DNA from 2 places in the Dyella sp. GSA-30 genome. Region 1 is predicted to be linked to the other one. Evidence: predicted binding sites of a transcription regulator. Region 1 holds the regulator's gene; the other holds the start of a gene.
The links. The regulator sigma-54, encoded in region 1, starts transcription at its own class of promoters, with help from an activator protein. The targets are predictions, from matches to a motif close to TGGCACGNGCNTTGC.
Positions count from the first base shown of each region.

Region 2: a site for sigma-54 is predicted at 6,517-6,531, ahead of QMG46_RS13990 (PilZ domain-containing protein). Genes of this name have one in related genera too.

Region 1 covers NZ_AP027042.1:5,174,054-5,189,180, forward strand. The annotation lists gene purN (phosphoribosylglycinamide formyltransferase) at 1-451, shown strand, start outside; gene QMG46_RS22365 (DUF3108 domain-containing protein) at 626-1,333, shown strand; gene murA (UDP-N-acetylglucosamine 1-carboxyvinyltransferase) at 1,413-2,672, opposite strand; gene QMG46_RS22375 (BolA family protein) at 2,717-2,956, opposite strand; gene QMG46_RS22380 (KpsF/GutQ family sugar-phosphate isomerase) at 3,184-4,197, shown strand; gene QMG46_RS22385 (KdsC family phosphatase) at 4,362-4,907, shown strand; gene lptC (LPS export ABC transporter periplasmic protein LptC) at 4,904-5,566, shown strand; gene lptA (lipopolysaccharide transport periplasmic protein LptA) at 5,580-6,095, shown strand; gene lptB (LPS export ABC transporter ATP-binding protein) at 6,099-6,818, shown strand; gene QMG46_RS22405 (RNA polymerase factor sigma-54) at 6,988-8,463, shown strand; gene raiA (ribosome hibernation-promoting factor, HPF/YfiA family) at 8,611-8,934, shown strand; gene hprK (HPr(Ser) kinase/phosphatase) at 9,194-10,096, shown strand; gene rapZ (RNase adapter RapZ) at 10,109-11,011, shown strand; gene QMG46_RS22425 (PTS sugar transporter subunit IIA) at 11,061-11,453, shown strand; gene QMG46_RS22430 (HPr family phosphocarrier protein) at 11,446-11,715, shown strand; gene ptsP (phosphoenolpyruvate--protein phosphotransferase) at 11,898-13,679, shown strand; gene QMG46_RS22440 (TetR/AcrR family transcriptional regulator) at 13,660-14,241, opposite strand; gene QMG46_RS22445 (nuclear transport factor 2 family protein) at 14,327-14,794, shown strand; gene QMG46_RS22450 (LysR family transcriptional regulator) at 14,969-15,127, opposite strand, start outside.
Region 2 covers NZ_AP027042.1:3,172,921-3,188,047, reverse strand. The annotation lists gene acnB (bifunctional aconitate hydratase 2/2-methylisocitrate dehydratase) at 1-518, opposite strand, end outside; gene acnA (aconitate hydratase AcnA) at 906-3,656, shown strand; gene QMG46_RS14000 (hypothetical protein) at 3,744-4,184, opposite strand; gene QMG46_RS13995 (AMP-binding protein) at 4,309-5,991, shown strand; gene QMG46_RS13990 (PilZ domain-containing protein) at 6,057-6,365, opposite strand; gene QMG46_RS13985 (segregation and condensation protein A) at 7,253-8,164, shown strand; gene scpB (SMC-Scp complex subunit ScpB) at 8,190-9,149, shown strand; gene QMG46_RS13975 (pseudouridine synthase) at 9,146-10,648, shown strand; gene arsC (arsenate reductase (glutaredoxin)) at 10,660-11,013, shown strand; gene QMG46_RS13965 (NUDIX domain-containing protein) at 11,409-12,008, opposite strand; gene QMG46_RS13960 (DeoR/GlpR family DNA-binding transcription regulator) at 12,085-12,840, shown strand; gene QMG46_RS13955 (amidohydrolase) at 12,862-13,662, opposite strand; gene QMG46_RS13950 (pyridoxal phosphate-dependent aminotransferase) at 13,650-14,795, opposite strand; gene QMG46_RS13945 (LysR substrate-binding domain-containing protein) at 14,925-15,127, opposite strand, start outside.

The DNA.
Region 1 (15,127 bases):
TGCGGATCTTTTTACACGCGTCGCCGACAGCGGCGCGGAGTTGATCGTGCTTGCCGGCTTCATGCGCATCCTCGACGGCGACACGTTGCGTCCCTGGGTCGGGCGCATGATCAACATCCACCCTTCACTACTGCCCAAATACCGTGGCCTGCATACGCATCGACGTGCGCTGGAAGCGGGCGATACCGAGCACGGTGCCAGCGTGCATTACGTCACCGCCGAACTCGATGGCGGCCCGGTTATCGCGCAGGCGCGTGTTGCCATCACGCCACAGGACGATGAAGACAGCCTGGCGCAGCGGCTGCTGGCGCATGAGCATCGGCTGTTGCCTGCGGTGGTGGACTGGATTGCGCGGAGGCGCCTGGCTTTAGGCGAAGCCGACCGCGTCATGCTCGATGGCGTGGCGTTGTCTGCCCCTCTGAGGTTGCTTGACCGCCACCTGCAGGTGTAGGAGCGGCTTCAGAACGCTCCAAAAGACCCCTTCTTATCTCGTCATCCCGGCGCAAGCCGGGATGACGATAGGAAAAACTGAGGTTAGTGACATAAAGATCTCGCGGCGTTTTCGCAGAACGCTACGGCCATTCACATTGTCTGTTCAGGATCGCCGCGTAGACTCCTGAACCTTATGAAGACACCTAACCGCGTTCGTATTATCGCCGCCGGCATCCTGCTGGCGTTCACCACCACCGCCGCCATGGCGGCCACGCCCGCGCCGTTTACCGCCAGGTATCAGGTATTGCAGGGTGGCCAGGCCATCGGTGAGGCAACCATCTCCCTGAAGTCCGCCGGCGGTGGCAGCTGGGTCTACAGCAACGACGTGAAAAGCACCGGCGGCCTGGCCGCGGCGCTGGGTGCCAGCTCGAACGAGAGTTCGCGCTTCCGCATCAACCAGGGCGCACCGGAAACCCAGGTCTACGACTCGACCGTCAAGGCGCTCAAGACCAAGACGCGCCATGTCGAAGTCGACGCGAATCACCAGGTCAGCATTGATGAAGGCAAGGGCCCGTCGACCTACGCCGGCACCGCGGGCATGGTCGACCGCAACCTCGCCCCGCTCGCCGTGGGCTGGGCGCTACGCGACGGCAAACAGGCGGTCACGCTGCCAGTCGCCGTAAAGCGCAATGTCGAAAACCAGCAATTCAAGGTCACCGGCAAGGAAAGCGTGCAAGTCCCCGCCGGCACCTTCCAGGCCGAACGCGTCGAACGCACCGACGCCGATAAGGCTTTCAGCGCATGGTACGTCCCGCAGAAATATCCGGTGCCGGTAAAGCTCGCGCAGAGCGACGGCGGCGACCTGACCCTGCAGCTGATCAGCTACCAGGGCGGCAAATAACGGGTTGAGAGTGGGAAGGAGTGAGAGAACAGCAGTAACGTCACGGCGTACCGCACTCACTCCTCACCACTCATTCCGATCATGACGGCAAGCGGCGAATCTTCGCGCCCAACACGCCCAACTTCTCTTCGATGTTCTCGTAACCACGATCAATGTGATACACGCGGTCGACGGTGGTATCACCCTGCGCGACCAGACCGGCAAGCACCAGACACGCCGAAGCGCGCAGGTCGGTGGCCATGATCGGCGCACCGCTCATCTTTGCCACGCCCTGGATGATCGCGGTGTTACCTTCGAGGCGGATGTCCGCGCCCAGACGCTGCAGCTCATGCGCGTGCATGAAGCGGTTTTCGAACACGGTTTCGGTGATGACGCCAACGCCCTCGGCGATGCAGTTCAACGCGGTGAACTGCGCCTGCATATCGGTCGGGAATGCCGGGTAAGGCGCCGTGGTGATGTTCACCGCCTTCGGGCGACGGCCCTGCATGTCCAGCTCGATCCAGTCCGGACCGGTGGAGATGTGTGCGCCGGCGTCTTCAAGTTTGGACAACACGGATTCGAGCGTGCTGGCCCGCGCATTACGCGCACGGACCTTGCCGCCGGTCATCGCGGCACCGACCAGGAAAGTACCGGTTTCGATGCGGTCCGGCAGCACTTCGTATTCGGCGCCATGCAGGCGCTCCACGCCATGGATCACCATGGTCGAGGTGCCGGCGCCTTCGATCTGCGCGCCCATCGCGATCAGGCAGTTGGCCAGGTCGACGACTTCCGGTTCCTGCGCGGCGTTTTCGATGATGGTGGTGCCCTGGGCCAGGGCCGCGGCCATCATGATGTTCTCGGTACCGGTTACGGTGACCATGTCCATGGCAATGCGCGCGCCCTTCAGACGCTTGGCCTTGGCCTTGATGTAGCCGTTCTCGACGACCACCTCGGCGCCGAGCGCCTCCAGGCCGCGGATGTGTTGGTCGACTGGGCGCGAGCCGATCGCGCAGCCGCCCGGCAGCGAAACTTCGGCCTCGCCAAAGCGGGCGACCAGCGGCCCAAGCACCAGGATCGACGCACGCATGGTGCGCACCAGGTCGTACGGGGCGAAGTAACGGTCGGTCGAGCGCGGGTCGACCTGCATCTTCATGCGGTCGTCCAAGGTGAGCTGGGTGCCCATCTGGCCGAGCAGTTCGATGAAGGTGGTGACGTCGTGCAGGTGCGGCACGTTGCTGATCGCTACCGGCTCGTCGGCCAGCAGACAGGAAGCGAGGATCGGCAACACGGCGTTCTTGGCACCGGAAATGCCCACTTCGCCATGGAGCGGCTCACCACCGCTGATCAGAATCTTGGCCATCAAAAGTCCTTAAAGAGAATGTCTGGAGGGCGGTAGCGCGGTCGTCAGCGACGCGCGGCCACTTCCTCGGGCGTATAGGTTTTCAGCGCCAGGGCATGAATGGCCCCGCCCATCAGGTCGCCGAGGGTCGAATAGACCAGGCGGTGGCGGGCCAAAGGCAACTTGCCGGCGAACTGGCTGGCGACCACTTCGGCCTCGAAGTGCACGCCGTCGTCACCGCTGACATCGGCGCGCGCGCCGGGCAGGCCGGTTTCAATCATTGCCTGAATAGTGGCTGCGTCCATGGGGTTCCTGCTTGGAGCTGATGCGGCGACGCCTGCGATAGAAGTGCATACTTCCATCCAACGCGCCGTCATATAACGGTAAAATGCGAATATGCCATGGTAATGGAAATCTTCTGTCGCAGAAACGACAGCGGTGTCCGCTTCAGCCCGGCACAAAGGAGTGAGCCGAGCAGCCGATCCCCCGGTCGGCAAGCTTACGGACCGCCGATCCTAGCCCCCGAGGACGCATGAACGCCCATATCGCACGCCCCAGCCAGCCCGCCTTGATCGACGCAGACGCCATCATCCATAGCGCCCGCACCGTGATCGCCACCGAGGCGGACGCGATCCGGGCGCTCGAGCCGCGTATCGGCCAGGATTTCGTCGAAGCCTGCCGGCTGATCCTCGGTTGTGCCGGCCGCGTGGTGGTGATCGGCATGGGCAAATCCGGGCATATCGCCCGCAAGGTGGCCGCCACACTCGCCTCGACCGGCACGCCGGCGTTCTTCGTCCATCCGGGCGAGGCCAGCCATGGCGATCTGGGCATGATCCTGCCCCAGGACGTGGTGCTGGCATTGTCCGCCTCCGGCGAAACCGACGAAATCCTGTTCATCCTGCCGGTCATCAAGCGCCAGGGCATCCCCCTGATCGCCATGACCGGTAACGATCAATCGTCCCTGGCCAAGCAGGCCGACCTGCACCTGGACACCAGCATCTCGGTCGAGGCCTGCCCCCTCGGCCTGGCGCCCACCGCCAGCACCACCGCTGCCCTGGTGATGGGCGATGCGCTGGCCGTGGCCCTGCTCGAAGCCCGTGGCTTCACCTCTGAGGACTTTGCCCGTTCGCATCCGGCGGGCAGTCTGGGCCGGCGTCTGCTGCTGCATATCAGCGACATTATGCACACCGGCGACGGCATCCCGACCGTGGCGCCCGACGCCAGCCTGACCCAGGCGTTGGTGGAAATGACCCGCAAACATCTGGGCATGACCGCGGTGATCGATGCCGACCGCCGCCTGCTCGGCGTGTTTACCGACGGCGACCTGCGCCGCGCCCTGGACGACGACGACGTGGACCTGCGCGGCGCCAGCGTCGCCGAGGTGATGACCCGTGGCCCCAAGACCATCGGGGCCGACAAGCTGGCCATCGAAGCGGCTCAACTGATGGAAAAGCATCAGATTCACGCCCTGCTGGTGGTCGATGAGCAGCAAAAAGTGGTCGGCGCGCTTAACATTCATGATCTGCTCCGCGCCCGCGTGGTGTGATGGGGTGATATCTGGGGATGGGAAACGGCTTGTGGGGGCGCTAGATGTAGGCCACCGCGAGCCTCGTGCGTTAACAAGCTGCCGCAAGGCCTGAGCCTGGCGTCCCCACTACCCGTCTCCCATCTCCATCAAGTTGTCTTCGTCCCAGCCAGGCTATCGTGAACGTGTCTACCTATCTCGCTGACGTCCCCGCCGAAGTCCTCGCCCGCGCCGCCAAGATTCGCCTGGCCGTGTTCGACGTGGATGGCACGCTGACCGACGGCCGGCTCTGGTACGGCGAAGACGGCCATGAGGCGAAGATTTTCCACGTGCACGACGGTCTCGGCCTAAAATTGTTGCAAAACAACAGCGTACAGGTAGCGATTCTGTCCGCGCGGATCAGCCATCCGGTTGCCCTGCGCGCCGAAGAGCTCGATATCGCCCACGTCTACCAGGGCCAGAACGACAAGCGCGCCTGCCTGAATCAGCTGATCGATGCGCTGCAGCTGAGTCCGGATCAGGTCGCCTTTGTCGGCGACGACCTGCCCGACCTGCCTGCCATGGCCATCTCAGGCCTGGCGGTAGCAGTAGCCAACGCTCACCCATGGGTGGCCGAACGCGCCCACTGGCAAACCCGTCGAAGCGGCGGCCAGGGTGCGGCGCGCGAAGTGGCCGATCTGATTCTTCTCGCCCAGGGCCGCGTCGCCGCGGAACAGGAGCGCTGGCGATGAGATTGCCGGGGTTTCTGCGCGATCGCGGCACGCCAGCGCTGATCGTGCTGCTTGCGCTCGGCATCGCCGCCGCGCAAGGCGTGTATTGGTGGCTGGCGCCTTCACCCAAGGTGAGCGACTTCGTCGGCCCGCCGCGTTCGGGCTATGTGCTGACCAACTTCCGCTTGTGGTCCTACGACGAGGACGGCCAACCGAGCTTCGGCATGAATGCGCCGCACCTGGAGCGTCGCGAGGGCGACGAGTCGTTGTATATCAACGCGCCCAAGTACGACCTGCCCTCCAACCAGCCCGGCGTGCCGGACTGGTCGGGCGATTCGACCTATGCCTGGGTCGACAAGGCCGGCACCCTGCTGAAGCTGCAGGGCGCGGTCTATATGCACCGCCCGGCCTTTGCCGATACGCCGCCGGCTGATCTGCATACGTCCGAAGTGACCGCCTGGCCGAAAGAAAATCGTATGCAAACCGACGCCCCGGCACAGTTGACCCAGGGCGACAGTAGAATGAACGGCATCGGCATGCGTGCCAACCTCAACGACAATCATCTGGAGCTCCTCAATGACGTCCACGGCACATTCGTCCCGCGCCCGCGGAGTCGTCCGGTACAGCCTGCTGCTCCTGGGGCTGCTCGCGCTGCAACCGGCGCTGGCAAGAAAGGATGACCGCGACAAGCCGATGAACGTCGAGCACGCCAATTCGTTCGACGGCTTCAACGCGCCCAACAGCATCACCACCCTCACCGGGAACGTCGTGATCACTCAGGGCACGATGAAGGTCACCGGTAATCTGGCCAAGATCTATTTCGATGGCGACCAGAACGTCAGCCGTATGGTGATGACGGGTACGCCCGCGCACATCCAGCAGATCGACGATTCGGGCAACCTGATGACCGGTGACGCCACGCAGCTGGACTACGACAACATCAACGGCATTGCCGTGCTTACCGGCAATGCCGTGGTCAAGCAGCAGGGCCGTGGCGAAGCCCACGGCGACAAGCTCACCTACAACACCCAGACCAGCCAGATGAATGGCGAGAGCGGTGGCGACGGACGCGTGGCGATGACCTTCGTACCCAAGCCGCGTACCGACAAGGGCGCCAAGCCGGCGACGCCACCGGCCAAGCCTGCGAGCAGCGCGTCGGCACCGGCGCCCGCCCAATCCACGTCGACCAAGCCGCAGGGGCAACCGTAATCCATGCTTTCTGCTGAAGGTCTGCAAAAGAGTTTCCGTACCCGTCAGGTCGTGCGCGACTTTGCCTTCTCGATTCGCGAAGGCGAGGTCGTCGGTCTGCTCGGCCCGAACGGCGCTGGCAAAACCACCTGCTTCTACATGATCGTCGGCCTGATCGAGGCCGATGCGGGCTTGATCAAGCTCGACAAACAGGACATCACCGGCCTGCCGATGCATGCCCGCGCCAAGCTGGGTATCGGCTATCTGCCGCAGGAAGCCTCGGTGTTCCGGCGCCTGACGGTGTCAGACAACATCATGGCGGTACTGGAATTGCGCGAAGGTCTGGATCAGCGCCAGCGCAATACCGAGCTGGAAAGCCTGCTCGATGAGCTGAAGATCGCGCACATCGCCGAACAGAAAGGCATCAGCCTGTCGGGCGGCGAACGCCGACGCGTGGAAATCGCCCGCGCATTGGCCGCGCAGCCGCGTTACATGCTGCTCGACGAACCGTTCGCCGGCGTCGATCCGATTTCGGTAGGCGAAATCCAGCGCATCGTCCGTCATCTGAAAGAGCGCGGCATCGGCGTGCTCATCACCGATCATAACGTTCGCGAAACACTCGGGATCTGTGACCGAGCCTACATTCTCAACGATGGCGAAGTGCTATCGCGTGGCACACCGGCACACATCCTGGCCGACGAGAAGGTACGTGAAGTCTATCTGGGCCGCGAATTCCGGTTGTAATCCGAATACCTGCCCGTTTTGCAGGTGCTCGTCATGACACGACGTTTTAACGTAACCCTGATCCAAATCACATTCGACTGTACGCTCTAGCCTCCCCTGGCGACTAGGGCTATGGTCGCACCCGTTTATAGGGGTTAGGATGACCCCAGTTCATCTTTTCCCGGCTGGCATGAAAACCGGACTGCAGTTTCGCCTCAATCAGCAACTTACGCTCACGCCTCAACTTCAACAGGCTATCCGCCTGCTGCAGCTGTCGCAGTTGGAGCTGGAGGCCGAGCTGCGCCAGATTGCCGAGAGCAATCCGCTGCTCGAGTTCTCCGAAGAATCCACCGACAACGAAAACGCCGAAGACGGCAGCTTCGAAAGCGCGGTCGAAGTACCGGTGCCGTCCAGCACCAAGAGCAGCGACGATAGCGGCCCGGGCGACGACGCCGAAGCGCCAGACTGGAGCGACGGCCCCGGCGATCAACCGATCGACTTTTCCAGCAGCGGCAGCGCCAGTTCCAGCCGTAGCAACGGCAATGGCGACGAAGACGGCTTCGAGCCGCAAAACGCCGCGCCGGAAACGTTGCACGAACACCTGATGTGGCAGCTGAATCTGACGCACATGACGCCGCGTCAACGCACCATCGCAACGGTGCTGATCGATGCGGTCAACGCCGACGGTTACCTCAGCGAAGGCCTGGAAGCCGTCGCTGCCGCCATTCCAGCCGATTTGAAGGCGAGCCTCGACGAAGTCGACGGCGTGCGCCGCCTGCTGCAGCGTTTTGATCCGACCGGCGTGGCGAGCCTGGACTTGCGCGATTGCCTGCGGGTGCAGCTGGAACAGTTCGACCCCGACACGCCGCATATCGAACTGGCGCTGCGTATCGTCGACAACGAACTCGAATTGCTCGCTCGCAACGACGTCAGCAAGCTGGCGCGCCGTCTGCGCGCCGAGCCGGAAGAGGTTTCCGCCGCGTCCATGCTGATCCGCAGCCTGGATCCGCGCCCTGGCGCGTCGATGGACCCGACACCGGTGGAATACGTTGCGCCCGACGTGTACGCACGCAAGGACGGCGGCCGCTGGCGCGTAAGCCTCAATCCCGATTGCCAGCCGCGCCTGGGCCTCAACCAGCACTATTGCAACATGATCGCGCAGGCCCGCGGCGAAGACGCCAGCTGGATGCGCGGGCAACTGCAAGAAGCGCGCTGGCTGATCAAGAGCCTGGAGTCGCGCGCGGAAACCTTGCTCAAGGTCGCCGAAGCCATCGTGCGGCGGCAGAGCGCCTTTCTCGACTACGGCCCCGAAGCGATGCACCCCCTGGTGCTGCGCGAAGTCGCCGAAGAAGTCGGCATGCACGAATCGACGATTTCCCGCGTGACCACGCGCAAATACATTCATACGCCGCGCGGAACGTTCGAACTCAAGCACTTTTTTTCCAGTGGTGTTTCCACCGAAGACGGCGGCAGCGCATCGGCCACGGCCATTCAGGCGATGCTGCGCAAACTCGTCGACGCGGAAGACACACGCAAACCTTTATCGGACCAGGCGATCGCCGAAGAATTGCGCCGCAAGGGCATTCAAGTGGCGCGTCGCACGGTTGCCAAATATCGGGAGGCCATGCGCATACCAAGTTCGAGCGAGCGCCAACGCGCCAATTGATCGGTACGTGAGAAATAAATTCGCGCTTGCGGGAACTTGATCGCGCCAGGAATGTTCCCAGCTTATGACTGATGGTGTTTCCTCGACACCCGAGGATGCATCCAACCCAAGCCGCGAAACGCGGCCAGCATCATGAGGAGGCGCAACATGCAATTCCAACTCAGCGGTCAGCAGATCGAAGTCACCCCGGCCCTGCGCGAGCACGCTACCGCCAAGCTCGACCGCCTTACCCGCCTCGACGAAAAGATATTGAGCCTCAATATCGTTCTCTCGGTCAGCAAGCTGCAGCAGAAAGCCGAAGGCAATCTATCGGTCAATGGCAGCGTGCTCCACGCCGAGGCCGTCGAATCAGACATGTATGCCTCCATCGATGTCCTGTTCGACAAGCTCACCGCGCAATTGCGCAAACACCGCGACAAGATCTGCGACAAGCACCAGCGTGAAGTGCGCGCTGAGCGGCAGTACGGTTGATCTTCTGGGGGCCGGCTAGGCCAAGAGCCCCCTCACCCCGCCCCTCTCCCCCCGGCAAAGCCAGGGGAGAGGGAGCAAAACCCGGTCCTCTCCCAGCCCATGCCTTGCGCCCCGGTATCTTTCGGGGCGCGTCCTTGTGCTGCAGGGCACAAATGGATCCAAACTGGCACAATATCGCCAGGTGCCGCTCGCGCGGCCAAAGGGACTCCGCTTGGACCGCCTCACCGCTCGACAACTCTACGATGGCGTACACGAACGCATGGCCTTGCGCTGGGTGTCGGGCATGCGTGGGGAAGCGCGCGTGCTCGAACATGGCGTCACGATCAGCCGACGCCCGTCGCTGATCGGTTACCTGAACGTCATTTACCCCAACAAGATCCAGATCATCGGCACGGAAGAGCTCAACTTCCTCGATGGGCTGGATTCGCGCCAGCGCTGGGAAGTGATCAACAAGATCGCCGCTTACCAGCCGGTAGCGATTATCGTGACCAAGGATCAGGCGATCCCGTCCGATCTGCGTGAAGTGGCCGAAGAGACCAATACGCCCTTGTGGATCAGCTCCAAGCGCGGCCACGAGCTGCTGACCTGGATGCAGTACTACTTGGCGCGCATGCTGGCCCCGCGCATCACCTTGCACGGGGTTTTTCTCGAGGTCTTTTCGATCGGCGTGCTGATTACCGGCGAGTCCGGCTCGGGCAAGAGCGAACTGGCGCTGGAACTGATCAGCCGCGGCCATCGGCTGGTGGCCGACGATGCCACCGAATTCACGCTGATCGCGCCGGATGTCATCGACGGCACCTGCCCGGAACTGCTGCAGGATCTGCTCGAGGTCCGCGGCCTGGGCGTTCTCAACGTACGTGAGATGTTCGGTCACACCGCGGTGAAGCCCTCGAAGTATCTGCGCCTGGTCGTGCATCTCAAGCCACTGCGAGACGGCGAGGACACCGATGGCATGACCCGCCTGACCGGCGACGTCGGCCGCCGCGAGATCCTGGAAGTGCAGGTCCCGCTGATCACCATCCCTGTGGCACCGGGTCGCAACCTGGCGGTCCTTGTGGAAGCGGCTGTGCGCAGCCATGTATTGAAGAGCAAGGGCATCGATCCGGCACAGACCTTCATCGACCGCCAGGCGCACCAGATGCGCCGGTTGCCGCCCTGGTAACAGAGAACCTTCATGAGCGATTCCCCGCAACTGGTTCCTAGTATCGAACCTGACGAAACCCACCTGATCGTCCTGACCGGCATGTCCGGCGGTGGCAAGACCGTCGCCCTGCGCGCGCTGGAGGACCTGGGGTTCTATTGCGTCGACAACCTGCCCACCGCCTTGCTGCACGAACTGGTGCGCACGGTCATCAAGAACGACAAGAGTGGGCAGCGCCGACATATCGCTGTCGGCATCGATATCCGCAACCGTGGCGACGATTTCCGCCAGGTGCCGGAGGTGATGTCCGAGCTGGCATCGGCCGGCGTGCAGGTGCATCTGATCTTTATCGATTGCCGCGACGAGATCCTGATCAAGCGCTATTCGGAAACGCGCCGCAAGCACCCGCTTTCGGCGCGCGGGCTGTCGCTGGCCGATGCGATCGCCGAAGAACGCCGAATTCTGCGTCCGCTGTCTTCGCTGGCCGAAAAGGTCATCGATTCGAGCGAACTCAACGTGCATCAGCTGCGCCGCCTGATCGCCACCGGCTACGCCGAGGCGACCAAGGGCCTGACCCTGATGTTCGAATCGTTCGCCTATCGCCGTGGCCTGCCGCCGGACGCCGACTTTGTTTTCGACGCGCGCTGCCTGCCCAACCCGCACTGGGACGCGCGTCTGCGCCCCTATTCAGGCAAGGATGCACCAGTACGCGAATTTCTGGACCAGCAACCGCTGGTAGGTGAGTATTTCGCCGATACCAGCCGCTGGCTGGACAATTGGCTGCCGAGATTCGAGCAGGACGACCGCAGTTATGTGACTATCTCCATCGGATGCACCGGGGGACGCCACAGGTCGGTGTATCTGGCCGAGAAACTGGCCGCGCATTACCGCACGCAACGAGAAAACGTGCTGATCTTCCACCGCGAGCTTGAGTAGTAGTAACCATCATGCACGCCATTGAAAACCACCAGGGGACACTGCGGCCATGAGCGTCGGAGTGATGTTGATGACGCACGAGGCCGTAGGCCAGGCGTTGATCTCGGCGGCACACCACGTGCTGCCCAAGTTGCCGTTGAACATCCAGGCCGTGGAAGTTCCAGGCCAGGCCGATCCGGATGTCATGCGCACGCTCACCGAGCGGCATGCGCGCGAACTGGATCAAGGCGAAGGGGTGCTGGTTCTGGCCGACCTGTATGGCGCCACGCCGTGCAACATCGGTCTGTCGCTCAGCCCGCTGGGCGTTCGCTTGCGTTGCGTCTCCGGCCTTAATCTGCCGATGCTGCTGCGCGTACTCAATTACGCGGAAAAACCACTGGACGAGCTGGCGGAAATTGCCGCGAGTGGTGGCCGCGGAGGGATTTTCATCGATCATGCTTGAGAAAGACATCGTTATATCGAACAAGCTCGGCCTGCACGCACGCGCCTCGGCCAAACTGGTACAACTGGTGCAGGGTTTCAAATCCACCGTGTGGCTGGTCAGCAGAGGCCGTGAAGTCAACGCACAAAGCATCATGGGCGTGATGATGCTCGCCGCCGGCCTCGGTACACCACTGACGATCCGCGCCGACGGCCCGGACGAACAGAATGCATTGGAGGCGGTGGTCGCATTGTTCGATCGAAAGTTCGACGAAGGGGCGTAAGGGATGAAGCGGGGAACGGGAAGTGAAGGGTGGGGAACGGAACGGCCACGCTCGCCGGGGCTTGAATTCTTACGCTTCGTTCCAACTCTTTACGCCGTAGTTTGCATGCGAACCAATGCACGCTCGCGTAGTCTCACAGTTCCACGTCCCCTGTTCCTCGACCCCCGCTCCGAAGGAGCCCCATGAGGCATCTGTTGCCTGGCACGACCGCATCACGAGGCATGGCATTGGGTCGTGCGCGACTGGTACAGCCGAGCCGTTATCTGGTCGACACCCGCCCGCTGGGCGAAGATGAAGTCGACAGCGAAATCGAAAAGCTGCACCGAGCGCTCGACACGGCGCGTCTGGAGCTGCGCGAACTGCGCGGCAAACTGCACGGCGCACTGGCACGCGAAGTCAGCGAGTTTATCGACGCACATACCTTGCTGCTGGACGACCCCGAGTTGCTGCGCGGGCTCGACGACCTCGTGCGCATCGGCCATTACCGTCCCGGCGCGGCACTGAAGAAACAACGCGATCGCCTCGCCGCCATCTTCGAGGCGATGGACGATCCTTACCTGCGCAGCCGCAAGGAAGACATCGACCAGGTCATCAACCGCGTGATCTCGGCGCTGCAGCGCCAGACCAGCGTGGAAGAGCGCAAGATCGCCGCGCGCGTGGGCGAAATCCTGATTGCCGACTCGATCGCGCCGGCCGACATGGCGCACCTGGCCGGAAACGGCCTGCTGGGTGTCGTCGCCAGCTCGGGCAGCCCGTATTCGCATAGCGCGATTCTCGCGCGCAGCCTCGACCTGCCCATGCTCGTCGGCGTGCGCGACGCGCTTTCGACCATTCACGATGACGACCTGATCCTGCTCGACAGCGAGCGGGGCGAAGCGGTCGTGCATCCGACCGCGCAGGATCTCTCACGCTACCGTGCGTGGCAGCGCGAAGCCGCGCAAGAAGGTCGTCGTCTTGCCACACTGGCGAACGCGCCCACGCGCACCCGCGACGGCGTGGATATCCGGCTGTACGCCAACGCTGAAATGGCGCCCGACATCGCCTCCGCGCGTGCACGCGGCGCCGATGGCGTGGGGCTTTATCGCACCGAATTCCTGTTCTTGCGTCACAAGGGCCTGCCCTCCGAAGACGAACAGTTCATCGCCTATCGCGATCTCGTGCTCGGCATGGGCGGCCTGCCGGTCACCATTCGCACACTCGATCTGGGTGCCGACAAAGCCGATGCGGCCGGACTGGCGATCCGTGGCGAAGAAAATCCCGCGCTCGGCGTGCGCGGTGTGCGCCTGTCGCTACGCTATCCCGCTGTGTTCACCACGCAGATTCGCGCGATCCTGCGTGCGGCGTGCTATGGCCCGGTCCGCGTGCTGGTGCCCATGGTGACCCAACCGGATGAGTTGATCGCCGTACGCACACTGTTCAAGCTCGCCCGTCAGGAACTGAAGCGCGAGAACGTCGACCTGCCGGAGAAGCTCTCGCTCGGCGCCATGATCGAAGTGCCCGCTGCGGCCATCAACGTGCGCGAGCTGCTCGAACATGCCGACTTTCTTGCGATCGGCACCAACGACCTGGCGCAGTACGTGCTCGCTGCCGACCGTGGCAACGACGCGCTGGAAAATATCTATAACCCGCTGCAACCTGCCTTGCTGCGCCTGATCTCGCACGTGCTCACCGCCGGCCGGCGTGCCAGGAAGCCAGTCAGCCTGTGTGGCGAAATCGGCGGCGATGTGAACTTCACGGCGATGCTGCTGGCGTTGGGCTTGTGCGAATTCAGCATGCATCCGGGCCAGTTGCTGCTGGTACGCGATCGCATCGCATCGCTGGATTTCCATATGCTGCGCAAGCATGCACCGAAGCTGATACGCGCGCGTTCGCATGAAGAAGTGGCCGAGATGCTCGGCAAGATCATGCTTGCCTCGCAAGCGGTGTGCAGCGAATCGATCAGCGTCAACGCGCCGGTGCTGTGACCGGCGTAAATGCAGCCAATAGCTTCTTCAGCGCCTTGAGCGCCGCTTTGGGTGTTTCGTCGTACTGAGCACGAATGATCGCGCCGTCGATCGCCACGGCGATCGCGACGGCGTCACCCGCGCGGCGTGAGGCAGTCGGCAGATACCGGGCTATCGCATCGACCATCGACTGCTTGTGCCCTCGTGAGACCTCCAGCACATCGGGCAGGCTGCCGCCCAGCTCCACCACGCTGTTGATGAAAGCGCAGCCGCGAAACGTCTTGGACTCGAACCATTCCTGCATGGCGGCGATGACCGCGGCTGCCATCTTGCCCTCGCCCGCTCCGTATCTGGCCAAGGCGTCGACAAACCAATTCATCCAGCGCTCGTGACGATAGTCGAGAAACGCGCGAACCAGATCGTTCTTGCTGGGAAAGTGACGATAGAAAGTCACTTTCGTCACGTCCGATTCGGCAATCACCCGATCGATACCGGTCGCGCGTACACCTTCGCTGTAGAACAGGTCGTGGGCGGTCGTGAGGATGCGCTCGCGGGCGGCGGAAACTGGGGTCTGGGTTGCCATGTCCTGGATAGTAGACAGATCTGTCTACATTAGCTAGCCTTGCCATGTAGACAAATCTGTCTACCTACCTTTATGGATTCCCGCCATGACCACCAAGCCACCTGTGCCGCCATTCACCGAAGAAACCGCCAAACAGAAAGTGCGACTTGCCGAAGACGCCTGGAACAGCCGAGATCCCGAGCGGGTGTCCTTGGTCTATACGACCGATACGCATTGGCGCAACCGCGCTGAATTCGTCGATGGGCGCGAGGCGGTGCGTGCGTTTCTCGAGCGCAAATGGAATAAGGAACTGGACTATCGGTTGATCAAGGAGCTGTGGGCCTTTGCCGGCAACCGGATTGCAGTGCGATTTGCCTATGAGTGGCATGACGATTCAGGGCAGTGGTATCGCAGCTACGGCAACGAGAACTGGGAGTTCGATGCGGATGGGCTGATGAAGTTTCGCCATGCGAGCATCAATGATCAGCCGATCAAGGCTGAGGAGCGGAAGTTTCATTGGGCGCAGGGGCGGCGGCCGGATGAGCATGTGGGGTTGAGTGAATTGGGGTTCTAGAGCCCCCCCTCACCCAACCCTCTCCCCCGGCAAAGCCAGGGGAGAGGGGGTAAAAGCGCGTAGCGTTGACAGCTTGCCTCTGTGTGCTCCCTCTCCCCTGGCTTTGCCGGGGGAGAGGGCTGGGGTGAGGGGGCCAGGTGCTCGCGAAATACTTTCCTGCACCGCTCTAAAACCTCACCGATCAACCGACGCCAGAAACGCCTCCAGCAGCGCCCCGCGATACTTCCCCTTATGCAACAACAACGACAGTTTCCGGTGCAGGTCCAGGAACGGCGTCTTCAACACTTTCAACCGGCCAGCCGCTACCGCATCGACCACTGCAACCTGCGGCAG
Region 2 (15,127 bases), 2.0 Mb from region 1:
ACCTTGAACACGGTGATCGTCATGCTCTCGGGCACGGCGGGGCGGCTGGTAAACCATTCGGCATCGGCCCAGCTCTGCAGCACGGCCTTGGCATTCGCGTTGCCCTTGTCAGCCTTGTCCTTGACGTCATGGAAGGCGTCGAACATCAGCAGGGTCTTCTTCAGCGCCTCGCCGGCAATGGGGCCGACCTGCGCGTCATCGAGCAGTTCGATCAGCGGATGGATGTTGTAGCCGCCAAGCATGGTGCCCAGCAGCACGGTGGCCTTCTCGCGGCTGATCAGCGCGCACTTTTCCGTGCCGAACGCCACGGCGGCCAGGTAGGACGCCTTGACCTTGGCGGCATCGTCCACGCCGGCCGGCACGCGGTTGGCGATCAGGTCGACCAGGAAAGTCTCTTCGCCAGCCGGCGGGTTCTTCAGCAGCTCGATCAGCTCGGCAGTCTGCTGGGCCGACAACGGCAGCGCGGGGATACCCAGTGCGGCGCGTTCGGCGACATGTTGGCGGTAGGCGTTGAGCATAGTGTCCAGGTCCATGAAGTTGCGATTGGCGTAGCCTCGGCTGCGTCGCGCTACGTGAGCGCGGCGACCCGAAGACCGGCTGGCGCGGCAGGGAAAGCGTGTTGCCATGCCGCTTTTGGAGGGCTTGCAGCCGCCTATTTTGCCAGTCGGGCCATGGCTGCCGCAACGCAAGACAACGCTTCCGGCTGCGTTCGAAATCTTGCAATGGGATCGGCATCCTCCGTCGCTTGCGCGTAACCTCAATGGCCCCACACTGAGCGGGTGCCGGAAGCCACGGGAGCGTTTTTTACAATTCCGCTCACGCCTATTGTTTTAGGATTGTCCAGTTCGCACCCCGTGCGCTCCGAAGATTTCGCACCAGGCCGCTTTGCAAAGGAGTAACGCCCCATGCTGGATTCATTCGCCACCCGCGACACGCTTAATGTCAACGGCAGCTCGTATCAGATCGCCAGCCTGACCAAACTTGGTCAACGTTTCGACCTCAAGCACCTCCCCTACTCGCTCAAGATCCTGTTGGAAAACCTGTTGCGCCACGAAGACGGCGTCAACGTCACCTCGAAGGAAATCGAGGCGATCGCCAACTGGGACGCCAAGGCCGAGCCCGATACCGAGATCGCCTTCATGCCCGCCCGCGTGGTGCTGCAGGATTTCACCGGCGTGCCTTGCGTGGTCGATCTGGCCGCGATGCGCGATGCGGTGGTCAAGCTCGGTGGCGACGCCACCCAGATCAATCCGCTGGCACCGGCCGAACTGGTGATCGATCACTCGGTCCAGGTCGATGCGTTCGGCTCCGAGTCGGCGCTGGAAAAGAACGTCGAGATCGAATTCGAGCGCAACCAGGAGCGTTACTCGTTCCTGCGCTGGGGGCAGAAGGCCTTCAATAATTTCAAGGTGGTGCCGCCGCGCACCGGCATCGTGCACCAGGTGAACCTGGAGCATCTTGCTCGCGTGGTGTTCACCGCGGACAAGGACGGCCAGAGCTGGGCCTATCCCGATACGGTGTTCGGCACCGACAGCCACACGACCATGATCAACGGGATCGGCGTGCTCGGCTGGGGCGTCGGCGGCATCGAAGCCGAAGCGGCCATGCTCGGCCAGCCCTCTTCCATGCTGATTCCGCAAGTGGTCGGTTTCAAGCTGACCGGCAAGCTCAGCGAGGGCGTCACCGCCACCGACCTGGTGCTGACCGTGACGCAGATGCTGCGCAAGCTCGGCGTGGTGGGCAAGTTCGTCGAGTTCTTCGGCGATGGCCTCAAGCACTTGCCGCTGGCCGACCGTGCCACCATCGCCAACATGGCGCCGGAATACGGTGCGACCTGCGGCATCTTCCCGGTCGACCAGGAAGCGCTGAATTACATGCGCCTGTCCGGCCGCACCGAAGCGCACATCACGCTGGTCGAAAGCTATGCCAAGGCGCAGGGCCTGTGGCACGACGAAAACGCGCACGAGCCGCGCTTCACCACCACGCTGGAACTCAACCTGGCCGAAGTGAAGCCGTCACTCGCCGGCCCGAAGCGCCCACAGGATCGTGTGCTGCTCGAAGGCGTCAAGCAGAGCTTCCACGATGCCGTCGGGCCGCTCACCGCCAACCGCAAGCCGCGCAATGGCGACGCTTCGCGCTATGCCGGCGAAGGCGGCGCGAGCGCGATCGGCAACGAAGCCAATGCCATCGGCGAAGGCTCGGTCGCGGTCACGCGCAACAACCAGAGCTTCGATCTGAAGGACGGCTCGGTGGTGATCGCCGCGATCACGTCCTGCACCAACACCTCCAACCCGGCGGTGATGCTCGGCGCCGGCCTGCTTGCCAAGAAAGCCGCCGCCAAGGGCCTGACCGCCAAGCCGTGGGTCAAGACCTCGATCGGCCCGGGTTCGCTGGTGGTCACCGATTACCTGGAAAAAACCGGCCTGCTCAAGGAGCTGGAAAAGATCGGCTTCTACATCGTCGGCTACGGCTGCACCACCTGCATCGGCAACTCCGGCCCGCTGCCGCCGGAAATCAGCCAGGGCATCGGCGAAGGTGACCTGGCCGTGGCGTCGGTGCTCTCGGGCAACCGCAACTTCGAAGGCCGCGTGCATCCGGAAGTGAAGATGAACTATCTCGCTTCGCCGCCGCTGGTGGTTGCCTATGCCTTGGCGGGCACGCTCGATATCGATCTGACCAAGGACGCGCTGGGCACCGGTAGCGATGGCAAACCGGTTTTCCTGAAAGACATCTGGCCGTCGAACAAGGAAATCTCCGACACCATCGCCGGTGCGATCAATCCGCAGATGTTCGAAAAGAACTATGCCGACGTGTTCAAGGGCGATACGCGCTGGAACCATATCGCCTCACCGGACGGCTCGGTCTATCAGTGGGACGACTCGACCTACATCAAGAATCCGCCCTACTTCGACGGCATGAGCAAGGAGCCGGGCACGATCGAGGACATCCACGGCGCGCGCGTACTGGGCGTGTTCGGCGACTCGATCACCACCGACCACATTTCGCCGGCCGGCTCGATCAAGAAGGACAGCCCGGCGGGCCGCTTCCTGATCTCCAAGGGCGTGGAGCCGAAGGACTTCAACTCCTACGGTTCGCGTCGCGGCAACGACGACGTGATGGTGCGCGGCACGTTCGCCAACATCCGCATCAAGAACCTGATGCTTGACGGTGTCGAAGGCGGCTACACGCTCTACGTCCCGAACGGCGAGCAGTTGGCCATCTACGACGCGGCGATGAAGTACAAGGCCGACAAGACGCCGCTGGTGGTCCTGGCCGGCAAGGAATACGGCACCGGCTCGTCGCGCGACTGGGCGGCCAAGGGCACGTTGCTATTGGGCGTCAAGGCCGTGATCGCCGAGAGCTTCGAGCGCATCCATCGCTCCAACCTGGTCGGCATGGGCGTGCTGCCCTGCCAGTTCCAGGACGGCGAGAACGCGCAGTCGCTGGGCCTGACCGGCAAGGAAACCTTTGACATCGTCGGCCTGGACGGCGGCGAATCGAAGACCGCCAAGGTCACCGCCACTGCCGCCGATGGCAGCACCAAGAGCTTCACCGTGAAGGTGCTGCTGTTGACGCCGAAGGAACGCGAGTTCTTCCGTCACGGCGGGATTCTGCAGTATGTGTTGCGGCAGTTGGCCAGCAAGAAGGCCGCCTGAGATTGAAAAGAAACCGCCGAAAGGCGGTTTCTTTTTTGCTCGTCATTCCGGCGCAGGCCGGAATGACGAGTAGGAAGGGAGTTCGCGTTATTGCGACCACGTCGCCGTAAAACAGGCCCACATTTTCCCTTCCCTTCGCCAGCCACTCTCGACCTGATAAACCCCCATCTGCGCCGGCAGCAACTTGCCACCGCTGGTCAGGGTGACCGAAAACTTGGCAACGTACCGCTCACCACGCTGCTCGACATCGATCGGCCCGATCAGGGCATGGATCGTCTCGCCACGAAATTTCGCAGCACGGAGCAAGCCGGACAGCTCACGCTTGTCCGTCTGGCCACCGTTCCCATCGAAATCGTCGCTGAGCACATCGGCCAGCGCCGAGGCATCGGCCTGTTCGGCGGCCTTGCCGGCCGCGGCAATCGCCTGCCGGATACGCTCTTCGTCGGGTGTGCGATGGCAGCCCGCCAGGGCACCGGCCAGGGCGAGCAGCACCAGCGAAAACAAGGCGATGCGAAAGCGTTTGGTCATGCTCTATCCTCGTTGCAGCGCGGCTTGCTGCATACGCAAGCGTATGCTCCAATGCCGCGGCCGTATACCGCTAATGCACGATGCTGACCATCGGCGGATCGAAACTGGGAGCTTGGGATAAAACATGAGCAATGAGCGTCCGTGGCTGAAGCATTATCCGGATGGTGTACCCGCAGAAATCGACATCAACCAGTACCCATCGGTTGTCGCGGTGCTGGAAGAAGCCTTCGAACGTTTTCGTGAGCGCCCGGCCTTCGCCAGTTTTGGCAAGAAGCTCAGCTACGGCCAGATCGATGCGATGAGCAAGCAGTTCGCCGGTTATCTCACCGGTGAGCTCAAGCTGGTCAAGGGCGATCGCATCGCGATCATGATGCCCAACGTGCTGCAATATCCGATCGCCCTGTTCGGCGCGTTGCGCGCCGGGCTGATCGTGGTCAATACCAACCCGATGTACACCGCGCGCGAGCTGAAGCATCAGCTGGAAGATTCCGGCGCGAAAGCCATCGTGGTGTTGGACAATTTCGCCGCAACCTTGCAGCAGGTCGTGGCAGAGACCGGGGTCAAGCACATCGTTACCACCGGCATCGGCGATCTGCTCGGCCTCAAGGGCGTGCTGGTCAACTTTGTCGTCAAGAACGTCAAGAAGCTGGTACCGGCCTTCAGCCTGCCGCAGGCGGTGCGCTTCAAGGACGCCTTGTCGCGTGGCGCGGCCCACACGGTGAAGACGCCCGATATCGGTCACGACGACATCGCCTTCCTGCAGTACACCGGCGGCACCACCGGTGTGGCCAAGGGTGCGATGCTCACGCACGGCAATATGGTCGCCAACATGCTGCAGGCCGGTTCGTGGATCGGCACCAATCTGCGACCGGGCCAGGAAGTGGTGATTACGGCGTTGCCGCTGTATCACATCTTTTCGCTGACCGCGAACGGCCTGGTGTTCATGCGCCTTGGTGGCCTGAGCTGGCTGATTACCAATCCGCGCGACATGCCTGCCTTCGTCAAGGAGCTCAAGGCATCGGGTTTTACCGCATTGACCGGCGTCAATACGCTGTTCAATGGCCTGCTCAATACGGCGGGCTTTGCCGAGCTCGATTTCTCGCGCCTGCACCTGAGCCTGGGTGGCGGCATGGCCGTGCAGCGCGCGGTGGCCGAACGCTGGAAAAAGGTGACCGGCTGCACCCTGGTCGAGGCCTACGGCCTGACCGAAACCTCGCCGGCGGCATGTATCAACCCGCTCGACCTGAAGGAGTACAACGGCTCCATCGGCCTGCCGGTGTCCTCCACCGATGCGGCAATCTGGTCCGAAGACAACCAGCCGCTTGGCGTGGGCGAAGTGGGTGAGCTGATGATCCACGGCCCGCAGGTGATGAAGGGTTACTGGCAGCGTCCGGACGAAACCATCAAGGTGCTCGGCAGCGACGGTTGGCTGCACACTGGCGACATCGCCAAGATGGACGAGAACGGCTACTTCTATATCGTCGATCGCAAGAAGGACATGATCCTGGTGTCCGGCTTCAACGTGTACCCGAACGAAGTCGAAGACGCCGTCATGCAGCACCCTGGCGTGGCCGAAGTGGCCGCCATCGGCATGCCCGACGAGCATTCCGGCGAAGTGGTGAAGATTTTCGTGGTGCGCAAGGACCCGAACCTTACCGTCGAGGAGCTCAAGCAGTTCTGCAAGGAGAACCTCACCGGTTATAAGCGCCCCAAGGTGATCGAGTTCCGCGACGCGCTGCCCAAGAGCAATGTAGGCAAGATTCTGCGGCGTGAACTACGCGATGAGAAGAAGCCGGCTGCGGCCTGAGTGCTCTCCAAGCCCATAAAAAAAAGCCCGCTTGATGCGGGCTTTTTTTGTGTTGAAAGCCGAGCCTACTCGTCCTTCCACATCTCCAAAATATCCGCATAGCCGCCCAGCAGATTCCACAGAGGCACCTGCTTGTCTTCGGGAATGTGGGTATAGGCAAAGCCGATGTGGCGGCTCGATACGCGCGCGACGATGGCCTCCAGGTGGATATGCAGGTCATGGCCGAAGATCATGTCCAGCACCCAGCTCTGGCCGGCCTCGCCTTTCCAGCCCAGGGGGCGGCGTAACAGAACGCCGGTGGCCGAGATGTCCACCAGATCGGTGGGCTGCGATTGATCGCCGCGGCTCATCAGCACTGTGGTCTCGATGCGCATGCGCGCCGGCCTCAGCTGCTCCGAATCGCTTCCTTTGCTGGTTTGGTCGTCTTTCGTCACGCGCCTTCTCCCCGCCGCCTGCTCGCCGGTTCGTCCAAGGGCACCCCGCCGCTCGAACCCCGTTTCTTTGGCGACCACTTACCACCGCAAAGCAAGCCGTATGCCATGTCACCTATTTGTATCATTTCAAGGTCGTTTTAGGCATTTGTAGACGCGACTTTATCGCCGCTATCGCTCGAATATGTGCGGTTTGACAGCTATTGCGACCATGCGCGGGCGATTTGTCGCATAGCATCATGACCGAACCGCGCCATGCGCCGACACGATGGGTCACATGCTGCCCCACTACCGAATAGGCGGCACTGCGCTGATAACCCCAGGCGCCTCAGTGCTGAATATCCCGCCCTTAATCCAGGGGCGATACTGGACTTGTCGTCTCACTGCCATTACTCTGTCAGCCACGCAAGGGTTCTTAGATTGCCGCACAAGCCGGTCCAAACCGGTTGCCACGGCTCAAGCCCCATGCACTCAGCAGACCGCCAAACCATCAGTGACGCCAGGCTCGTCACCTCATGGCTTGCGTCGTCGTACCGGTTAACTGGCCGAACGATGGTGCCGTGGTGGTCGCTCAGCACGGCCCGCCTGACCGAAATCGCCGCAGAGCGGTTTCATCAAGCGAGATACCGGGATGACGATGGCGCGCGTGGCGCCGCAGCTGAACGCCAACGATTATTTAGCTTCAGGGTCATCGGGTCGCCGCCTGACAATCGGCATCCTGACGGGGACATTCGTTAAGCGCACGCCGGGACTTACCGGCCGGACAGAACGGTTCCTAATGTGTTGAAAGCATTACCTGCCGCCCACACGCGGCCCAACGACATGTATTGATGAGCACCGAGCCCGAAGCGGTCGTAGCACCGCAGGACGCTTTCGCGTCGGTACCGCAACAACAGGAAATGCCGCTGGCCATCGTGCGCGGCGAGCCGATGTTGCAGATGCCGCAGGATCTGTACATTCCGCCGGATGCGCTCGAAGTCATCCTGGAGGCGTTCGAGGGCCCGCTGGATCTGCTGCTTTATCTGATCCGCCGGCAAAACCTGGACATTCTGGATATTCCCGTCGCCGAGATTACCCGGCAGTACATGGAATACATCGAGTTGATGCGCGATGTCATGCGCCTGGAGCTGGCGGCCGAATACCTGCTGATGGCCGCGATCCTGGCCGAGATCAAGTCGAGGCTACTGTTGCCCCGGCCGCCCTCTGAAGAAGGCATCGAGGAAGACCCGCGTGCCGAGCTGGTACGTCGTTTGCAGGAGTACGAGCGGTTCAAGCGTGCTGCCGAAGATATCGATGCCCTGCCCCGGCTGGAGCGCGACACGGTAGTGGTCCAGGCCGACGTCGGCGAGCGCAACGTGATCAAGTTGCCGCCACCGTTGGACCTCAAGGAGCTTTTGCTGGCACTCAAGGATGTGATGCACCGTGCCGAATTGTTCGGTCATCACGCAATCAAACGCGAGGCGCTCAGCGTTCGCCAGCGTATGGGCGAGTTGCTGGGCCGCTTGAATGACAGTCAGTTCCACCGCTTTGAAACCCTGTTCGATGTCAGCGAAGGGCGGTTGGGCGTGGTGGTGACCTTCCTGGCCATGCTGGAACTGGCCAAGGAAATGTTGGTGGAGATCGTGCAGGAAGAACCGCTGGCAGCGATTTACGTCAAGGCAAAGGTGGCGATGGCAGAGGAACCGGCGGAAGCGGAAGAAACCGCCCCCGATGACGACCTCGCCGCGTCAGCCTACGAATAATGCATCCGCATCCGACCTGAAGGCCATGCAGATCGAGCAATTGAAACCCATTATCGAGGCCGCGTTGTTGGCCGCCTCCCAACCGATGACCGTCGTCCAGTTGAACGAGCTGTTCAACGAAGATGAGGAAGTCGGTCGCGAGGATATCGCCAAGGCGCTCGAAGCCCTGGCCGCCGACTGCGAAGGCCGCGGCGTACAACTATTGGAAGTCGCCTCCGGCTTTCGATACCAGGTACGCCAGGACGTGCATCCGTGGATTTCGCGGATGTGGACGGAAAAACCCAGCCGCTATTCGCGCGCACTGCTGGAGACGCTGGCCTTGATTGCCTATCGCCAGCCCATTACCCGCCCGGAAATCGAACAGATCCGCGGCGTGGTGGTGTCGTCCAATATCGTCAAGACACTGGAAGAGCGCGAATGGATCCGCGTGGTGGGCTACCGCGACGTGCCCGGCAAGCCGGCCCTGTTCGGCACCACCCGCCTGTTCCTGGACTACTTCAATCTGAAATCGCTGGACGAGCTGCCGCCGCTGTCGGAAATCCGCGATATGGAAGACCCGCAGATGCGGATCGACCAGAATCCGCTGCCGCCGCGCGTGATCAAGGATCTTCCGATCGATCCGGACGCGGAGCTGGAGCACGGCACGGACGACGAGCTCGCCGAGAACCAGGCGCAAGCCGAAGCCGAAGCGCAGGATAAGGCTGCGGAAAGCCACACGCCGGACAATCACGTCGCCGATCCGGATGCATCGGTCGACGAGACCGATAACGACGAAGCCGAAACTTTCCACGTTTCGCCGCCCGCATCCGAACACATCGCGCAGGACGTCACCGAACCTGCCGCCGAACACGCTTCCGACGACGCCTTGTCGGTGGAAGAACCCGATACGGCTGCGAGCACCGCCAAGAGCGATGACGCAGCAAATACCGCGGACGCCGAACACGGCGACGCCGACGAGCAAGATACCGAGGAGTACCGCGCATGAATGCGCCGCAGAAATCCGTACTGACCCTGAAACGCGAACCGCGTAACGAAAACGTCCCACCGCTGGAAGAGCGCCTGCACAAGGTGCTGGCCAACGCGGGCCTGGGCTCGCGCCGCATGCTGGAGCAACGCATCCAGGCCGGCGAAGTCGAGGTGAACGGCGCGGCAGCCGGCATCGGCGCCAGCGTTCACGCCGGCGATCGCGTGACCATCGACAGCAAGCAATTCGTGGTCGCCACCGACAATCGCGACGAGACCGAAGTGCTGGTCTACCACAAGCCCGAAGGCGTGGTGACCACTCGCGAAGATCCCGAAGGCCGTCCCACCGTGTTCGAACAGCTGCCGCGACTGAAGGGCGCGCGCTGGGTCGCCGTGGGGCGCCTGGATATCAACACGACCGGCCTGCTCCTGCTCACCACCGATGGCGATCTCGCCAACGCGCTGATGCATCCCAAGAGTGGCCTGGAGCGCGAATACCTTTGCCGCGTGCACGGTGAAGTGCCCGATGAAGTCATCGAAAAACTCAAAGCCGGCATCGAACTCGAAGACGGCCCGGCCCGTTTCGACGAAATCGCCATCATCAGCCGCGGCGGCAGCCATAGCTGGTTCCGCGTGGTCATCCGCGAAGGCCGCAACCGCGAAGTGCGTCGCTTGTGGGACTCGCAGGGTTTCCTGGTCAGCCGACTGAAGCGTATCCGTTACGGCAACGTCGATCTGCCGCGCGCATTGCGCCGTGGCGATTGCGAAACGCTGAGCGAAGAAATCGTCAAGGACTTGCGCAAGGTGACCGGTCTGGGCGCACCGCAACCGGTGCTGACCCTGAGCCCGGTGCTACACCAGCGCCGCGCCAATCGCAATGTCACCGAATATCGCCCCGAGCGCGGCACCGGCAACGCATACGCCGGCGGTTACGCGGACGAAGCGCGCGAACTGCGTGCCTTCGATCGCATCCGCGACGAACCCACGCGTGGCAAGCCGCGCCGCAGCCCGGGCAAGGAAGTGAACGGCAATGTGGCTCGCCCCGATCGCGGTGCCAATCCGGGCCGTCGCAAGCCCGGTGGCAAGCGTGGCGTGGCGCCCGGGCAGGAGCTGCCTTCAGTGCGCACGTGGTTTGCCGGCGACAGCCGCGAAGGCGGCGGCGCAGCGCGCGGCCCCGGCCGTGGCTACGGCGGCGGTGCTGCCGGTGGTGGCGCGGGCCAAGGCCAGCGTCGCGGCCCCGGCAAACCGGCTGGCGCGCGTAGCGGCAATCCGTACGGCGGCTTCGGCGGCGGCGGTCAGGGCCAAGGCCAGGGCGGCAATCGTGGCGGCCAGGGCGGTCGTCCCGGTCAAGGCGGCGGCAACCGTTCGCAAGGCTCCGGCGGCGGTCGTCCGCAGGGTTCCGGTGGTGGTCGCCCGCAAGGGGGCGGCGGTCGTCCGCAAGGCCAGGGTGGCGGTAATCGTCGTCCCGGCGGCGGCGGTGGCAACCGTAGCGGCGGCGGCAACCGCGGCGGCAATCGCTGATCGCATCGCCGATGGCTACTGCCGCACGCATCTACCACAACGCGCGCTGTTCCAAGTCGCGCGCCACGCTGGCGCTGCTGCAGGAACGTGGCTGCACGTGTGAAGTCGTCAACTATCTGGAAACGCCGCCCAGCGTGGCCGAGCTGACGCAACTGCTCGATCAGCTCGGCATGACACCGCGTGAATTGATCCGCAGCAACGAGCCGGATTATCGCGAACTGGGTCTGGACGAACCGACGCTTGGCGACGATGCGCTCATCGCTGCCATGGCGGCGCATCCAATTCTTATCGAGCGGCCCATCGTGGTTGTCGATGGCAAGGCGGCAATTGGCCGTCCACCCGAGTCGGTGCTCAACCTGCTCTAGACTATGGCGGTTCACGGGCACGATCCTTGGCGCCTGAACAAGCGAAGGCCACCGTTATCTCGAGCGGCGGCCTCCGCCCTCCCCCTGTCCATGGCCATCGCCCTTTGGAGCCTCCCTGCGGTTGCGGGACAGGCCGGGACAATGGATGACGCCATGGCCCAAGCCGTACCGCTCATCGCATCGATCTGGGGACGCCGCCAGCGACCAACCGATGACGATATAGCGAAACGACACGCGGGGCGCTGTCCATGCGCAAGGCGTCTGCCTGCCACGCGTTGCATCCTAGGCCAGCGACATCGCGACCGATATTCCACGGCCGATCTATATCCGAGGTCGGAGGGGTTTTCCTACACCTTTATGCCGGTGGTTCGCTGCGCGCAAAGACGCTGACTAACTCAACGTTCCAGTGCAGCCGTAAATATATTCAACTGTGCGTACTGCAATAGCATGATCGTCTTCGCATCGACGATTTCGCCATGACTCACCATCGCCAACGCATCCTCGAACGGCAACTCCAGCACCTCTATGTCTTCGCCTTCGGACTCGATACCGCCGCCATGGCCAACCTTTGCATCCGCGTCGTACTCGGCCACAAAGAAGTACAGCTTTTCGGTGACCGACCCGGGACTCATAAAGGCCTCGAATACTTTGCTGACTTCGCCCACTCGATAACCGGTCTCCTCTTCGACCTCCGCACGAATACGCTGCTCCGGCGTCGCCTCGTCGAGCAGACCGGCGGGTGCTTCGACGAGCATGCCGTCATGGCCGTTGACGTAAGCGGGAAAACGAAACTGGCGTACCAGGACGACATGGCGTGACCTTGGTTGATACAGCAGGATCACCGCACCATTGCCGCGGTCATAGGTCTCCCGCTGCTGACGCTGCCACTCGCCGTTGGCACGGCGGAAATCAAAGATGGTTTTCTTCAGCAGGTACCAATCATTGGATAGCACCTGGCTTTCCACGACACGGACGCGCTCGACAACTGGCGACATAGGCATACCTGAGACTGGACAGGAGTGGGAAAAGACCTTATCGTGCAGTTTCGTGCAATGTCAATGAATTTCGTGCATGCTCACCAGCCATAGAAAGCAGGCCATCCTCGCCGCGCTCAAGCGCGACGGACAGGTGATCGCCAAGGATTTGAGCGAATCGTTCGCAGTCTCCGAGGACACGATCCGACGCGATCTGCGTGAGCTCGCGGCCGAGGGATTGCTGCAACGCGTGCATGGCGGCGCGTTGCCCGCCTCGCCGGCGATCGGGACTTTTGAGCAGCGGCAACAGATCAGCACCGATGGCAAATCCGCCATTGCACGAAAAGCGGCGAGCATGGTGAGGCCTGGCCAGGTAGTCATCATCGATGGCGGCACGACGTGCGTGCAGATGGCGCGGCACCTGCCTTTGACGTTGAAAGCTACCGTGGTGACTCATAGCCCGAGCGTGGCACTCGAACTGATCGAGCATCCGGATATCGAGGTCATCATGATCGGCGGCCGGTTGTTCAAACACTCCATCGTTGCGATCGGCGCCGCCGCCATCGAGGCCATCGGGCATATCCGCGCCGATACCTACTTCATGGGGGTTACCGGCATCCATCCCAGCGCCGGGCTAAGCACCGGCGACCTGGAAGAGGCCTATATCAAGCGCGCACTTATGGCGCGCGCCGCGGAGACCGTGGTACTCGCATCGGCCGAGAAAATTAACGCCGCGTCACCGTATGTCGTCGCGGAAGCGGCGGCAGTGAGCAGCATGGTTATCGACGCCGGTGCGATCGAATCCTCGATGACACCCTTCGTCCAGCTGGGCATCGGCATCGTGCGCGCATGAGTCAATACGCGCACGACTCGGTCAATCCAGGGAAAGCGTAAAAGCGTCCGCATCCATCCACGCCGGAAAGCGCTCGCGATGGGCAAGCAGAGGCGCCGGATCAAGCGTCACGGTAACGATCTGTTGCTGCGAACCCAATTCGATCAGCGGTTCTCCCACCGGGTCGATCACCGCGCTATCGCCAGCGTACGGCAGCTCATTGCCATCGACACCGACGCGATTCAAACCGATCACATACGAAAGATTTTCGATCGCACGCGCGCGCAGCAAGGTACGCCACGGTTGACGACGCGGCGCCGGCCAGTTGGCGACGAAAATCGACAAGTCGTAATCCATGCCGCCGGTGCTCTGCTCCAGGCGCCGATTGCGCAGCCAAACCGGAAAGCGCAGGTCGTAGCAAACCTGCGGCAGAATCCGCCAGCCTTTCAGCTCGACGATCAACCGCTTGTCGCCACCACCGTAGCGCGTGTGTTCGCCGGCCATGCGGAACAAGTGACGCTTGTCGTATTGCTCGAAACTGCCGTCCGGACGCGCCCAGATCAGGCGGTTGTAGACGGTATCGCCTTCGCGTATCGCCAGGCTGCCGCACAACACCGCATCCACTTCGGCGGCCAGGGCACGCATCCAGGCAACACCCTCGCCCTCCATCGTATCGGCACTGGCACGCGTGTCATTGCTGAAGCCGGAAAGGAACGTTTCGGGCAATACGATCAGGTCGGTCTTGCCGGCCGAACGCACGAGATCGCCGTAGTACGCGCGATTGGCAGGCGCATCGTGCCAGCGCGTAGCACCCTGGATCAGGCTGACGGTCAGAGCTTGCATAGGCGCTCCGCAGCCGCGTCCATGGTCGCGTCGCTCTTGGCAAAGCACAGGCGCACCAGGCGCGTACCCGGCGCCTTCTCATAGAACGGTGTCAGCGGAATCGCCGCCACGCCGGCATGCTTGACCATCCACTCGCAGAACGCGACATCGTCTTCGTCGCGGATCGCCGAGTAGTCGACCAACTGAAAATAACCACCCGACACGTCGAGCAGCTTGAGACGCGACGGCGCGATCAGCGCACGGAAACGGTCGCGTTTCACCTGATAGAACGAGGGCAATTCCAGATAATGCTCTGGCGTGCTTGCCAGGAACTCGGCGAAGGCCTGTTGCGCCGGATGGAAGGTGCAGAACGTCAGGTACTGATGCACCTTGCGGAACTCGGCCGACAGCGCCTTCGGTGCCACGGCATAGCCGAGCTTCCAACCCGTGCAGTGGAACGTCTTGCCGAACGACGACACCACGATGCTGCGCACGGCGAGCTCGGGATGACGCAGCACGCTTTGATGTTCGGCACCGTCATAGACGATATGTTCGTACACCTCGTCGGAGAGCACGACGATGTCGGTGTCGCGCACGATCGCCGCCAATTCATCCAGGTCGGCGCGGGAAAGCACCGCGCCGGAGGGATTGTGCGGGCTGTTGATCAGGATCATGCGCGTCTTGGACGTGACGGCGTCACGCACGCGCTGCCAGTCGATCGAAAACGTCGGCACGGTCAGCGGAATATGCACGGCGCGCGCGCCCTGCAGTTCGATCGCCGGCTCGTAGCTGTCGTAGGCCGGATCGAACACGATCACTTCTTCGTCTTCGCGCACGATCGCGGCGATCGCCGAGAACAGGGCTTCGGTCGCACCGGAGGTGACTGTGACATCGGTATCGGCGTTGATCTTGTGACCGTAGAGACGCTCGGTCTTCAGCGCGATCTGTTCGCGCAGATTGGGCAGGCCGATACCGGGAGCGTATTGATTGCGACCATCGGTCATCGCGCGGGTCACCGCATCGCGCAGCGCTTCAGGCGGTTCGAAATCGGGAAACCCCTGCCCCAGGTTGACGGCCTTGTGTTCCACCGCCAACTGACTCATCACACTGAAAATGGTGGTGCCGACTTTCGGAAGCTTGGTCTGGATATGCATGGGCTCGGGATTGGGAAGTCTGGATGGCTAAATGAGGGCGATGCTAGCACGGCGCCGCGAGTAAGGAGTTAGTGGTGAGGAGTGAGGAGTGAGAGCGGCACTGGTGTCTCACGCCTAACCCTTAACTTCTTACGGCAACTGCCTCTTCGAGCAATCCTCATGGTTACGGCGCGTCGCATCGGGCAGGCGCTCGGCGAGGTAGTCGACGAAGGCGCGCACGCCCGGCAGCAGGCCGCGGCGGCTGGGGTAGACGAAGTGCATCACGCCATCGGGCACGCTCCACTCAGGCAGGACCACTTCCAGCTCGCCAGCCGTGATCGCCGGGGCGCAGA